DNA from 2 places in the Mycobacterium appelbergii genome. Region 2 is predicted to be linked to the other one. Evidence: predicted binding sites of a transcription regulator. Region 2 holds the regulator's gene; the other holds the start of a gene.
What was found. Region 2 encodes LexA, which represses DNA repair genes until DNA is damaged. Its sites were predicted from a motif close to CGAACANNTGTTCG; they were not measured.
Positions count from the first base shown of each region.

Region 1: a site for LexA is predicted at 3,044-3,057, ahead of M1247_RS08555 (DUF222 domain-containing protein). Genes of this name have one in related genera too.

Region 1 covers NZ_JAMQTH010000003.1:267,634-274,757, reverse strand. Annotated here, with positions in the region: gene pdxS (pyridoxal 5'-phosphate synthase lyase subunit PdxS) at 1-224, shown strand, start outside; gene tesB (acyl-CoA thioesterase II) at 267-1,115, shown strand; gene pdxT (pyridoxal 5'-phosphate synthase glutaminase subunit PdxT) at 1,112-1,693, shown strand; gene M1247_RS08565 (hypothetical protein) at 1,766-2,263, shown strand; gene M1247_RS08560 (DUF4262 domain-containing protein) at 2,287-2,769, opposite strand; gene M1247_RS08555 (DUF222 domain-containing protein) at 3,062-4,975, shown strand; gene M1247_RS08550 (YebC/PmpR family DNA-binding transcriptional regulator) at 5,401-6,156, shown strand; gene M1247_RS08545 (SDR family oxidoreductase) at 6,160-6,810, opposite strand; gene M1247_RS08540 (alpha/beta fold hydrolase) at 6,877-7,124, opposite strand, start outside.
Region 2 covers NZ_JAMQTH010000003.1:399,846-406,969, forward strand. Annotated here, with positions in the region: gene M1247_RS09220 (alpha/beta fold hydrolase) at 1-620, shown strand, start outside; gene M1247_RS09225 (PhzF family protein) at 692-1,378, shown strand; gene nrdR (transcriptional regulator NrdR) at 1,385-1,834, opposite strand; gene M1247_RS09235 (LysM peptidoglycan-binding domain-containing protein) at 1,996-2,475, opposite strand; gene lexA (transcriptional repressor LexA) at 2,683-3,405, shown strand; gene M1247_RS09245 (LGFP repeat-containing protein) at 3,441-5,654, opposite strand; gene M1247_RS09250 (acyl-CoA dehydrogenase family protein) at 5,810-6,970, opposite strand; gene M1247_RS09255 (molybdopterin-dependent oxidoreductase) at 7,101-7,124, shown strand, end outside.

The DNA of each region.
Region 1 (7,124 bases), 130 kb from region 2:
CGGCGATGATGATGCAGCTCGGTGCCGAGGGTGTGTTTGTGGGGTCTGGGATTTTCAAGTCGGGCAATCCCGCGCAGCGGGGTGCGGCGATCGTGAAGGCCACCACGTTTTATGACGATCCTGATGTGTTGGCGAAGGTGTCGCGTGGTTTGGGTGAGGCGATGGTCGGCATCAACGTCGAAGACATCGCGCAGCCACACCGGCTCGCCGAACGCGGCTGGTAAGTCTTAACGCGTGACGAACCGCTTTCGCGAAGAACATCGCTGATGGCGATCGAGGAGATCCTTGATCTCGAACAGCTCGAGGTCAACATCTATCGCGGTGGGGTTTTCAGCCCCGAATCCGGCTTTCTGCAGCGCACCTTCGGGGGGCATGTAGCCGGGCAGTCGCTGGTCTCGGCGGTGCGTACGGTCGCGCCCGAGTTCCAGGTGCACTCCCTGCACGGCTATTTCCTGCGGCCGGGGGATGCCAGGACACCGACGGTCTACACCATCGAACGCATCCGCGACGGCGGTTCGTTCTGTACCCGCCGGGTGAGCGCGATCCAGCACGGCGAGACGATCTTCACGATGTCGGCCTCATTTCAGACCGATCAGACCGGCATCGAACATCAGGACGCCATGCCGGAGGCGCCGGCACCGGACGATCTGCCGGGGTTCCGGTCCGGGGGAGCGTTCGACGACGCCGGGTTCGCGCAATTCGCCGAGTGGGACGTGCGGATCGTGCCACGGGACCAGGTGCAGCGACTGCCCGGTAAAGCATCCCAGCAGCAGGTCTGGTTCCGGCACCGCGATCCGCTGCCCGATGATCACGTGTTGCACATCTGTGCGCTGGCCTACATGAGCGACCTCACCCTGCTCGGTTCGGCACAGGTCAATCATCCCGACACGCGCAAGCACCTGATGGTCGCGTCGCTAGATCACGCCATGTGGTTCATGCGGCCGTTCCGGGCCGACGAGTGGCTGCTCTATGACCAGTCCTCGCCGTCGGCATGTGGGGGACGGTCGCTGACCCAGGGCAAGATCTTCAACCGGTACGGCGAAATGGTCGCCGCGGTAATGCAGGAAGGCCTGACCCGCTACCAGCGCAAGGCCGCGCCCGAAAAGCCGGCATGAGCGTCCACGTGGGCGTGCTCGCCCTGCAGGGCGACACGCGTGAGCATCTGGCCGCGTTGCGCGAGGCCGGCGCCGAGGCCGGGATCGTGCGTCGGCTCCCCGAACTCGACGCGGTCGACGCGTTGGTGATACCCGGCGGGGAGTCCACGGCGATGAGCCACCTGCTGCGCGAATTCGACCTGCTCGAACCGCTGCGCGCGCGGATCGCCGAAGGTCTGCCGTGCTACGGATCCTGCGCCGGGATGATCCTGCTGGCCAACGAGATCGCCGACGCCGGCGTTGAGGGTAGAGCTGCGGTGCCGTTGAAGGGCATCGATATGACGGTGCGGCGCAACGCTTTCGGCCGCCAGGTCGATTCCTTCGAAGGTGATATCGACTTCGAAGGGCTCGACGATCCGGTGCATGCGGTGTTCATCCGGGCGCCGTGGGTGGAGCGGGTCGGCCCCGATGTGCAGGTCCTGGCCCGCGCGGCCGGTCACATCGTGGCAGTGCGCCACGGCCCGATGCTGGCCACGTCATTTCACCCGGAGATGACCGGGGACCGGCGCATTCACAAGTTGTTCGTCGACTCGCTGTAGCCATTCGCGGTCTTCGTGATCGGTAGACGGCCTCGGGCTTCAGAATCGGCCTGAGCGAACCGAGGAGTGAGCATGAGACGCTACGTCAGCGCCGGCAAGTACTACTGGAAGACGCCGGGGGAGGGCGCATGGCTACCGAGCGAGTGGGCCTACACGCCCAACGAGATCGACGTCGCGTCCACGCTCACCACGACGGAGCGGATGAGCCGGTGGCTCATGAAGACACTCCTTCGCGCCGACGCCGTCGCCGAGCGCGTCGACAGAGAGCGGCTCGCAATGACAGCGGTGCGCAGGCACGAGCAGGCTTACGCGCTGGGCCTCGCAGGCAATCGGACCCGTACCGCCGCTGTCGTCGCCGTCCGGGACTGCGGGGTCTCCGTCGACGCTCACTCGTCGCCGTCGGCGCAGGCGATCGCCGATGCTTCGGTCGTCACGGTGGAGATCGAGATCGACGGTTGCCGGTGGGATGCAGTGACGCTCCTTCCCCGGACGGCGGTTGTCGTACCGGCGCAGGAGGTCCACGTTTTCCGCCACCCCGACGATCCGATTCCGCTCTGGGCTGGCCGATAACGCCGAAACGAGGCATGGGTATCTCATCCCTGCAGCGGCGGTACCTGTGCTCGCACGCCCAGAACGGGCTGTCGCCGCCGACCGTGCCCCCAACCGGCATCCCATGGCCAACGTCCACGTGCGTCGGCCCAGACCAATTGCAGAGCACGAACTCCGTCACCGAAAAGCATTGTCGAGTAACGCAAATGCACGTCGGGATGGTCGACCGCGACGACCTCGAATAGAAACTCATCTTGATGGTCGATATGCATGGCAGGCGCCAATGCAGTGCCGTCCTCCGTGATCATGTGGGCGATGGAATTCAACAGGCGCGCAGCCGTGTGCGTCGCCATCCCGGTGATGATCAGTTCCGAAAGCCCTTGCCCGTGTAATCCGACCGTGTAGGTAAACGGTCGCTTGTCGTCCTCGACGCCCTGCACCGCCCAGCCATGGTCGTCGATCGTTGCCCGCAGTCCGTCTAGGTACTGCTCCGTCGTGCCGTTCGGGTTGTCGCATTTCCAGCACATTCGCCAATCCTTCGGTCGTTGCGGTCAGCATCCGCCGCCCCTCCGACAACTTCTGGCACGTTCCACACCCCAGGCTTGGCCGCAGACCTGACCGCAAAGGCGACAAGACCGCGACCACGGCAGCATCACCGACCTACCGGGCGAAGTCCTCGCCGAGCACACCCGGCTCACTTCCGATATCCGACGCTTCGGCAATGGACGATCCCCGGAAACCCGCCCCGAAGCCTCACCGATGTCCTGAGACGCGATAGTTCGGCGCGGACTTGTCGGTGGTCGAATGTATGTTCGATGCATGGAGGGTGGTGCGGTCGCGGCGATAGCCGGGTTGCGGGCGGCGTTTGACGCGTTCGCGGCCTGCGAGGTCGAATCACTGACCCGTACTGAGCTGCTCGCCGTGCTCGACGAATACGAGACGCTGCGCTCTCAGCTACCCTCCCCGTCGCATCGACTGCTGGCCCAACTGCAAACCGATTGTTCACCGCGGGAATTGGGGGCCAAATCCTGGAACGAGGTGCTGCGGATCCGGTGGCGACTGTCGACCGCTGAGGCCGGCCGCCGCCTGGCCGAGGCGGCCGAGTTGGGGCCGCGGCGCACCCTGACCGGTGAACCCTTACCCCCACTGCGGGCGGCGGTCGCCGCCGCCGAGCAGGCCGGGCTGATCAACGCTGATCACGTCAAAGTCCTGCGCGAGGTGATCGGTCGGCTGCCCGGGTTTATCGACCCCACCACCTGTGAGCAGTTTGAAGCCGACCTGGTCCGCGTCGCCGTCGGGGTCGGACCCAAAGAACTCAAAGACACCGCCGAACTGCGATTGTTTCTGCTCGACCAGGACGGCCCCGAACCCGAGGAGACCGAACGCGAACGCAAACGCGGGGTCACAATGGCCAAACAGGGCCGCGACGCGCTGACCGATCTGACCGCCCGACTGAGCCCCGAACTGGCTGCAGTCATGGAAGTGCTGTTCGCCAAGCTCGCCGCCCCCGGCATGTGCAACCCCGACGACGAGGAACCCTGTACCACCGGGACCCCCACCCAAGCCCAGATCGACAACGATCACCGCAGCCTGGCCCAACGCCAACACGACGCACTGATCGTCATCGGACGCATCGCACTGATGAGCGGGGACCTGGGTCAACTCAACGGGCTACCCGTGTCGATCATCATCCGCACCACCCTGCACGATTTGGAATCCCGCGCCGGGATCGGCCACAGCGGCGGTGGCACCACACTGCCCATCAACGATGTCATTCGGATGGCAGCCCACGCCAACCACCACCTGGCGGTGTTCGACCGGGCCACCGGATCCGCGTTGAACTATTTCCGGGCCCGACGCACCGCCTCCCCGGCCCAACGGATCATGCTCATCGCCCGCGACGGTGGCTGCACCAAACCGTGTTGCACCGTCGGTGCCTACGGCAGCCAGGTCCACCACGCCGTGGCGGATTGGGCCGACGGTGGCTACACCAATGTCGATGACATGGCCCTCGCGTGTGGGCCCGACAATCGTCTCGTCCACTCCGACGGCGGCTACACCACCACCATCACCGACACCGGCGAAGTCGAATGGCACCCCCCACCAGCCCTGGATCACGGCCAAGCCCGCATCAACTACCACCACCGCCCCGAACTCCTCCTCACCCCACCCCAGGACCCCGAGCCTGACCCGAAGCCCGAGCCCGAGCCAGAGCCGACATCCGAGCCAGGGTCGGAGGCGGAACCCGAACCGGCGCCGGAAGCAGAGTGCGAAGCAGAACCCGAGCCGGAAGCCGAGCTGGGGTGGGACGCAGAACCCGAGCCGAAGTCCGAGCCAGAACGCGAACCGGAACGGCAAGCAGAACCCGAACCGGGGAGGGACGCAGAGCACGAACCGCAGGGCGAGCCACAGTGGAACGCGCAACGCGAACCACACGGGAACACAATCGCAGACCTCGACTGGCACCCCCAGTCAATCCCCGTGTGCGACCTCGAAGCGATCCTGGAATGGGACCGCGAATGGGCCAACATATATGACCAATCCACCCCGACCCCACTGAGTGCTGATGATCTCGAGGACCCCGAGCCGCTCAACCCGTGGATTCCCCTCGACTGGCTCGACGACGCCCCTACGGCGATCGACTCCAACCCCGACACCGATGCCTATCCTGACCCACGGCAGAGCATCGGCAACGATTATGCTCACGGCGGCAAAGGAATACGCGGACCCTGAGATCTACGCAAGCCCCGGGCTTGCCCCGACCCCGTGCCACCTGGGAACCCATCCTGGCGAAAACATGCCCGCCCCGGTGTCGGGTGAACTCGGTCAGCAGAATGGGTTGCCGGTGTCGATCATCGTGCGGCGCACCGTACATAAGTGGACCGAAAGTCCGAGCCGCGCACCGGCAGTGCACAGGACTAGTACCCACGGCCGGCACGGCGTCGTGCGACTGTCCGAACCTCGACGAGGTGCCCCCGGCCCAGAACGCATCCAGATTACGTGGGAGCTGCCCTTTGGCTGACCGTCCGCATCTGAGCGGAACCGGTAGGTACCGCGGCTATGGCCGCGCGGTATTGAGGTGACGACCCCGCCTGCCACGTAGACCCCGCCGCGTAGACTAGGCCACCGAAGTTTCGGCAGAAAGAGGGCGTACCTGCATGAGCGGCCATTCCAAGTGGGCCACCACCAAGCACCAGAAGGCCGTCAAAGATGCACGTCGTGGCAAGGAGTTCGCCCGGCTGATCAAGAACATCGAGGTGGCAGCCCGCACCGGTGGCGGTGATCCGGCCGGTAACCCGACGCTGTATGACGCCATCCAGAAGGCGAAGAAGACGTCGGTCCCGAACGACAACATCGAGCGTGCCCGCAAACGCGGCGCCGGTGAAGAGGCCGGCGGCGCCGACTGGCAGACGATCATGTACGAGGGCTACGGCCCCAACGGCGTGGCCGTGCTCATCGAATGTCTGACGGACAATCGCAACCGCGCAGCCGGTGAGGTTCGGGTGGCGATGACTCGCAATGGCGGCAACATGGCTGACCCGGGCTCGGTGTCCTATCTGTTCACCCGCAAGGGCGTGGTGACGCTGGAGAAGAACGACCTCACCGAGGACGACGTGCTGGTGGCGGTGCTCGAAGCCGGCGCCGAGGAAGTCAACGACCTGGGTGACGCATTCGAGATCATCTCCGAGCCCACCGATCTGGTTGCGGTGCGAACGGCGTTGCAGGACGCCGGCATCGACTACGACTCGGCGGATGCCAGCTTTCAGCCGTCGGTCACGGTGCCTGTCGATCTCGAGGGTGCCCGCAAGGTACTCAAGCTCGTCGACGCGCTGGAGGACAGCGACGACGTCCAGGATGTCTACACGAACATCGACATCCCTGACGACGTTGCCGCTGCGCTCGACGAGGAGTAGGCGCTACCTGAGCGCCTCGGCGATCGGGGTATCGCCGCTGATCAGCTCGAAGGTCCGGCCGACGGTGTCCGGATCGTGCAGCACCGCCAGCAGGACCCTGGCGACGTCTTCACGGGCGATGGTGCCGCGCCCGGTGGACTCGGCGATTGTCACCTTCCCGCTGCCCGGCTCGTTGGTGAGTCCTCCCGGCCGCACGATCGTGGTGCGCAGTCCGGTGCGCGCCCGCACATTGGCGTCGGCGTCGGACTTGGCGCGGATATAAGCGCGGAATACCTCGTCGTAGCTGTCGTCGAGGGAGCGGTCGTCGGCCGAGATTGCCGAAACCATCACGTAGCGATCCACACCGGCAGCCTCGGCGGCGTCGGCCAACAGCACTGCCGCATCACGGTCGACGGTCTCCTTACGGTCCACACCGCTGCCTGGCCCGGCGCCCGCGGCGAACACGACAGCGTCGGCGCCGCGCAGCTGCTCGGCGACCTGCTCGACGGATGACTGCTCCAGGTCGAGCACGGCAGCCTGAGCGCCTGCGGCTTCGAGGTCGGCGACCTGGTCGGGATTGCGGATCAATCCCACCGCCGAATCACCCCGATCGGCCAGCAGCCGTTCCAGAATCAGCGCAATCTTGCCGTGTCCACCGGCGATCACGACGCGCATATAACTACCTCCACATGAGTTGGCCGTTGAGTCCCGCTCCAACGTAGTCGCGAGACCGCGCGGGCCTCAGCTCGCCAGGAATGCGCCGATCTCGCGTGCCGTCTGCTCCGGCTGGTCGAGCATGATCAGCGCCTTGGCGTCGTCCACATAGCGCAGGCGACCACCGGTCAACGCGGCGAGTTGCTGCGCGTGCTCGACGGGCATCACGCGGTTGCGGCTCCACAAGACCAACGTCGGGCCGGTGAAATCGGCCAGGGCGTTGGTGGCCCGCACCAGACCGGGGTAGTCGAACTTTGTGCGGGCGTATTTGAGCA
Region 2 (7,124 bases):
CCGGCGGCGTCACCAAGGACGTCAATTTCGCGCTGCGGATCGCCTCGCTGCCCATGGGCAGTGAGGCGTTGGCGCTGCTCCGACTGCCGCTGGTGCTACCCACGGTGCAACTCGCCGGCCGCGTCGCAGGCGCGCTGTTCGGCTCGACCGGCCCCGGCCGGGACATCCCGAACATGCTGCGCATCCTGGCCGATCTGCCCGAACCGACCGCATCGTCGGCGTTTGCCAGGACGTTGCGCGCGGTGGTGGATCGCCGCGGCCAGGTGGTCACCATGCTGGACCGCTGTTACTTGACTGAATCCGTTCCCGTGCAGTTGATCTGGGGAGAATCCGATTCGGTGATCCCGGTCAGCCACGCACATATGGCGCACGCGGCAATGCCCGGTTCCCAGCTGGAGATCTTCGAGGGATCCGGGCATTTTCCGTTCCACGACGACCCTGACCGCTTCGTTGCGGTGGTCGGGCAGTTCATCGACACCACCGAGCCTGCGGTCTACGACCAGGATCTGCTGCGCAGCCTGCTGCGCGTCGGAATCAGCGAGTCCGGCATCTCGGGACCACCCGATACGCAGGTCGCGGTGCGGGATGCGATGGGCGCCGACGAACGCAGTGCGACCTGAGCTGTCGGCGCTCTTGCTACCGCATGCGCGCCCCACGCGATCGGGCCGAAGGCACCACGTAGCATCGGCGTATGGCCATCGACGTGACCGTGCTGCGCGTTTTCAGCGACCCCGACGGCAAGTTCGGTAACCCTCTCGGTGTGATCGACAACAACAGTGTCGACCCCGCCGATCGGCAGCGCATCGCCGCCGAATTGGGTTACAGCGAAACGATATTCATCGACCTTCCGGAACCGGGCGCCAACTCGGCGCGGGCCCGCATCTTCACGCCCGCCGCCGAGTTGCCGTTTGCCGGCCATCCAACCGTCGGGGCGTCGTGGTGGCTGCGCGAGAACGGGCTTCCGGTCAAGACGCTGCAGGTGCCCGCCGGAATCGTGCAGGTCTCCTACGACGGTGATCTCACGGCGGTGAGCGCCCGCTCAGAATGGGCACCCGAGCTGGCCATCCACCGGCTGGACTCCCCCGAAGAAGTGCTGACCGCAGATTTGGACGACTATTCCGATGACGTCGAAAACTATCTTTGGGCGTGGGTCGACAAAGACGGCGGAGTTTTACGGTCCCGGGTGTTCGCCGCGCATATCGGTATCCCCGAGGACGAGGCGACCGGCTCGGCAGCGGTGCGGATGACCGACTACCTCAGCAGTGACCTGACCATCATCCAGGGCAAGGGGTCGGTGATCTACACGCGCTGGAGTCCTGAAGGATGGGTACGCGTCGCCGGCCGGGTCGTCAGCGACGGCGTCGCGCAGCTCGACTGACGTCGGCTAGCCGCGGTGCGCCCGCAGGGCCTCAATTTCTCTTTCGAAATCCTCTGCAGACGAGAACGACCGGTACACCGACGCGAAGCGGAGATACGCCACTTCGTCGAGCTCGCGCAGCGGACCCAGAATCGCCAACCCGACCTCGTGCGAGGGAACTTCGGGTGATCCCAGGCCGCGCACTGCGTCCTCGACCTTCTGGGCCAGCAGGTTGAGCGCGTCGTCGTCGACCTGTCTGCCCTGACATGAGCGACGCACGCCCCGCACCACCTTCTCGCGGCTGAACGGTTCGGTCACCCCGCTACGTTTGACCACGGCCAGCACGGCCGTCTCCACGGTGGTGAACCGGCGGCCACACTCCGGGCAGGATCGGCGGCGTCGGATGGCCTGACCCTCGTCGGTTTCCCTGGAGTCCACGACCCGCGAATCGGGATGGCGGCAGAACGGACAGTGCATCACCGCTCCTTCGTCACGCCGCCAGACAATTAGTTCGAGCGCCCTTGAGCGTACTCGCGGGACCCCAGCAAAAGTCACCGCCGGGTCCAGTGGGGCGTACCGGGCGGCAACGCCGGCCACTGACGTTGGCCGCCAGCACGTTTCACTGCCCATGACTCAGGTCAGCCGACGGGTGCGATCAGCGTCTGACCGGCGTCAACCGCCGCAGACTCGAGCTGGTTCAGGTCACGGATCTGCTCGACCACCTGCGCGACCGGGGCATCGGGCGCCACCCGCCGAGCTACATGCTGCAGCGTCTCCCCGGACTGCACCTGGACCACTGCCAACTCGGTGGGCACCGGCTCGGGCTGCCCCATGACCCCGCCGAACTGCGCCACCAAGCCCAGCCACACCGTGATGCCGGCAGCCACCAGCGCCAGCAGCACCGTGGTGGCCGGGGTGATCGGAGGACGGCGATGAGAGGCGCGCGACATCAGTACGCCGGTACCGCGGTGCTGCAGTGCGGCGCCGGCGGGCCGGACCGGCCCTGGCCTGCGGGTCGGACGCCCACGGACCGGGCGACGGACCGGCCGGCGGTCCTGATCGGGAAGGACCCGCACACCGGAAAAACGGCTATCGACTCGGGTATCGAGGAGGACCATCTGACTGCCTTTCGTTCTGGCGTGTTCGCTCTTGTGTTCGAATATAGTCGCTCAAGTGTTCGATTGATAGAACGTGTGATCGAACTGTTGCCAAACGCTAGACCCGGCCACCGACAAGTTCTCGGTCCCGGCTCGGCGACCCGGGTAGCCACGACACGCCTCGAACACATGTTTGATTAATGCGCGGCCGACGATTACATTCAGCGCATGAGCGACGACAGCAGCGACACCACGGCCGCGACCGACAGCGCTGGCACTGGCGCTGGACGACGACGCACACAGGACAACGGCCTCACCGAGCGTCAGCGGACGATTCTCGATGTCATCCGTGCGTCGGTGACCAGTCGCGGATACCCGCCGAGCATCCGGGAGATCGGTGACGCGGTCGGGCTGACCTCGACGTCTTCGGTCGCCCACCAGTTGCGCACCCTGGAGCGCAAAGGCTATCTACGCCGCGACGCCAACCGGCCGCGTGCGGTCGATGTGCGCCCGTCCGACGAACCGGCCGCCACACCGCTGGTCACCACCGATGTGGCCGGGTCCGATGCACTGCCGGAGCCCACATTCGTTCCGGTACTGGGGCGGATCGCCGCCGGTGGGCCCATCCTGGCCGAGGAGGCCGTCGAAGACGTCTTCCCGCTTCCCCGCGAACTCGTCGGGGAGGGCTCGCTGTTTCTGCTCAAGGTGGTCGGTGACTCGATGGTCGACGCGGCCATCTGCGACGGCGACTGGGTGGTGGTGCGTCAACAGAATGTGGCCGACAACGGCGACATCGTCGCGGCGATGATCGACGGCGAAGCGACCGTGAAGACGTTCAAGCGGACCAAGGGCCAGGTCTGGCTCATGCCGCACAACCCGGCCTACGACCCCATTCCCGGAAACGACGCGGCGGTGCTGGGCAAGATCGTCACGGTCATTCGGAAGATCTGAGGCCGCGGGCCGACCACGGCCTCAGATCTTGACACTCAGTCAGCCCGGACGAAGCCATTCGTCCGGGCGAACTCCTCACTGGCGAACCAGATCTCAGCGACCGCGTCGTCATACTCGGCGCTGTCGGGTGACCAGTACTGCCCCGACTTCGTATCCGCCTTGATCGGGTATCCCTCAGGCGCCCGATGCGGATCCTCCAGCGGCAGGTGAATCGCGGTGGCACTGGGTACCGGCTCGTCGAATTCGATCGCAGCATGGCGGCCACTGTGGGTTTCGGTGTCCGTCTCATACCGGGGCAGTGCCTCGATACGGGTCGGTGCGGTATCGACGTTGTCGGGATCGTCGAAGTCGGCCGCGGCGAACCCGAGGCCCTGTTGCGGAGTCTCGAGCTCGGCCTCGACCTCGTCATCGTCGTCAAGGTCGGCCTCGACGTCGACCTGGTCCGGCGCATCGAGATAGTCCGCGTCGTCAATCTGATCGTCGTCGAACTCATCGTCGAATTCGGTGGCGAACTCGGCATCGGACCGCCCCCGCGCGCTGGACAATTCACCCGCTTCTTCGTCGTCGTCCTCGGGATCATGGGTAGCCATACCGGCACCGGCCGGGGACGCCCACTGGCTGACCGGCATCGCGATGTCAGTGGGACCGTCGAAGGGGGACGCTCCCTGCGTCTGGTGATAACTGTCGGTGAAACGGGACGTGGCCGCGTCGCCGCTCTCGTAGTCGGCGGCGGGCTGATACGGGTCCGGGCTGTCAATGCCAGACCTCTCGGTGTACTGCCCCTCGTCGTAGGGGCGGTCTTCTTGATGCCCCTGGTCATAGCGGCCCTCGTCGTAACCGCCGTATTGATCGTCGTCGAACGGGTCATGGTCGAACTCGTCGTCGTCCCGGCCACGGCGGCGGTGCCACAGCGCGGCGCCGACGATGAGCCCCGCGAGCAGCAGCACCGGGATCAACGCGAGCAGCCACCACCAGTTCCAGTGCCACGAGAAGGGCTTTGTGTCATCGGTATCCGCCGCCTGGGGCCCACCAGGCGCCGGCGGCTGATCCAGTCCGGGGACCTGCAACCCGGCCAGCTCCGAGGAGAGGTTCGACGGCTCGGTGGTGAAGGTGTTGTCCGAACGGTCCCAGGAGATTGCTCCCCCGCTGAACCGCTGGGTGATGACAGTGCCGTCTTCGGTCTGATCGGCCATCGGCGCGCCGAGCTCCCCCTGCGCCCCGCCCAACTTGTCCCACGCCGCATTCATGGCACCGCGGACGATCACCGCACCGTAGTCGGGTGTCAGGAAGATGACCGGCTTGTCGGCGGCGGCGAAGGTGGCCACCCTGCTGTTCTGACCGAATCCGCCGTCGGTTTCACCGCTGATCGGGAATCCCAGGTCGCCCTCCGGACCGCCGACACTTTCGTACTTGTCCAGCAGCTGGCCGGTGATGGCGTTGGCGCCGGTGTCGGGGGTGTAGAAAACCTTGCCGCGGGCATAGTTCTGGCCGATGCCGCCCGTGTTGCCGATCGGGTATTGATCGCCGTCCTTGGCACCCAGCGGACCCATGTCGCCACCGGCGGCGCGGCTGGCCGCAGCGATCGCCGAGGCCGGATCGTCGGGAACCGCCAGGCCGGCGAGCTGATCGGCCAATTCCGGCGGCACCGTGGTGAAAGCCTTGGTCTTGCGATTCCAGGACACCTCGCCACCGGTGAACTTCTGCGAGATGGCGTCGCCGCGATAGGCCTCGTCCTCGGACGGCACGCCCAGGACACCGGAGGATCCACCGAGCTTGTCCCAGGCGGCGTTGATGGCGCCGCGCACCACCCTGGCGCCGGTTGCCGGGGTCCAGAAAATGACCGGGTTGTCGGGTCCGCTCAGGGTCGAGTTGCGACTGTCGGGCGCCAGCCCGGCACCCTCGTCGATGGTGGGAAATCCGAGATCGCCCTCCGGACCGCCCTGGGCCTCGTACTTCTCCAGGATCGCGCCCTGCATGTAGTGGGCGCCCGTGGCCGCAGTGAAGAACATCTTGCCGCCGGCGAAGTCCTGGACGAATCCCGGACCCGCGGCATAGACATCTCCTTGGCGCGGGCCCAGCGGACCGCCGTCACCGCCACTGGCATCCCAGGCGGCGGTCACCGCGGCATCGGCATCCGATTCCGGAGTCGCTGCGGCCACCGGCGCCAGCAAGCCGGTCACCGCTACCGCAAGCAGGCCGACCGTCATCCGCCGAACGACTGTGTTCAGCCTCGCTCCCGGCCTCGTCATGCACCCTCCCCAGGTGTTCGGCAAAGTTCCACGGGAAATCTCCCGCCCGACAACTCTGCGTCAGCAGGCAACGATAACCAAGGCACATCGCCGATCATGAGCGAAAAACCCCCGAAATTGGCTCCTGGAAGCACCAAAACAGGGTGTTGCGGCGGCTAGACGCCCAGGCTGCGACCGATGATTTCCTTCATGATCTCGGTGGTGCCGCCGTAAATCGTCTGCACTCGCGCGTCCAGATAGGCCCGCGCGATCGGGTACTCGCGCATGTAGCCGTAGCCGCCGTGCAGCTGCAGACACCGGTCGATCAGGTCCACCTGCTTCTCGGTGGAATACCACTTCGCCATGGCCGCCTGCTCCACCGTGAGCTCTTCGGTGAGGTGCAACCGGATGAACTCGTCGACCATCATCCGCACCACCGTGGCCTCCGTGGCCAACTCCGCCAACACGAACCGGCTGTTCTGGAAACTGCCGATCGGCTTGCCGAACGCTCTGCGCTCCTTCGTGTACTGCAAGGTCTGCTCCAGCACCGTCTCCATCGCCGCGGCGGCCATGATGGCGATCGAGATGCGTTCTTGTGGCAGGTTCTGCATCAGGTAGACGAAGCCCTGGCCTTCTTCGCCGAGCAGATTCTCGGCGGGCACGTGCACGTCGGTGAACGACAGTTCGGCGGTGTCCTGGGCTTCCAGCCCGATCTTGTCCAGGTGACGGCCGCGTTCGAAACCGTCCATGCCGCGTTCCACCACGACCAGCGAGAACCCGAGCGCACCTTTGTCGGGATCCGTCTGGGCCACCACGATCACCAGGTCGGCGTGGATGCCGTTGGTGATGAACGTCTTCGATCCATTGAGGATGTAGTGGTCACCGTCGCGGACCGCGCGGGTCTTGATGCCCTGCAGATCACTGCCGGTGCCGGGCTCGGTCATCGCGATCGCCGTGATCAGTTCGCCGGTGCAGAACTTCGGCAGCCAGCGCTGCTTCTGTTCCTCGGTGGCCAGGCGCAGCAGGTAGGGCGCGACGACGTCGTTGTGCAAGCTGAAACCGAGGCCGCTGTACCGCCCGGCGACGGTCTCCTCGCAGACGATGGTGTTGTAACGGAAGTCGGGGTTTCCGCCACCGCCGTACTCCTCCGGCACCGCCATGCCCAGAAAGCCCTGCTTACCGGCCTCCAGCCAGATGCCGCGGTCGACGATCTTGTCCTTTTCCCACTGATCGTGGTGCGGTGCGACATGACGCTCCAGAAATGCCCGGTAGGACTCGCGGAACAATTCGTGCTCGGGCTCGAACAGTGTGCGTGCGTACTTCACGGCACCGCCCATGGTGTGACCTCCGGTACTGGATTGTGGATTCGGGGGCCAACTTATACCAACCGGGCGGTTGGTCGTACCGGAGGTACGCGGGCGAACTGGAGCACCGGAGGTACGCGGGGCAGGGCCGTAAACTGCCGCTATGCCTCAGTCCCCCGCGAGCCTC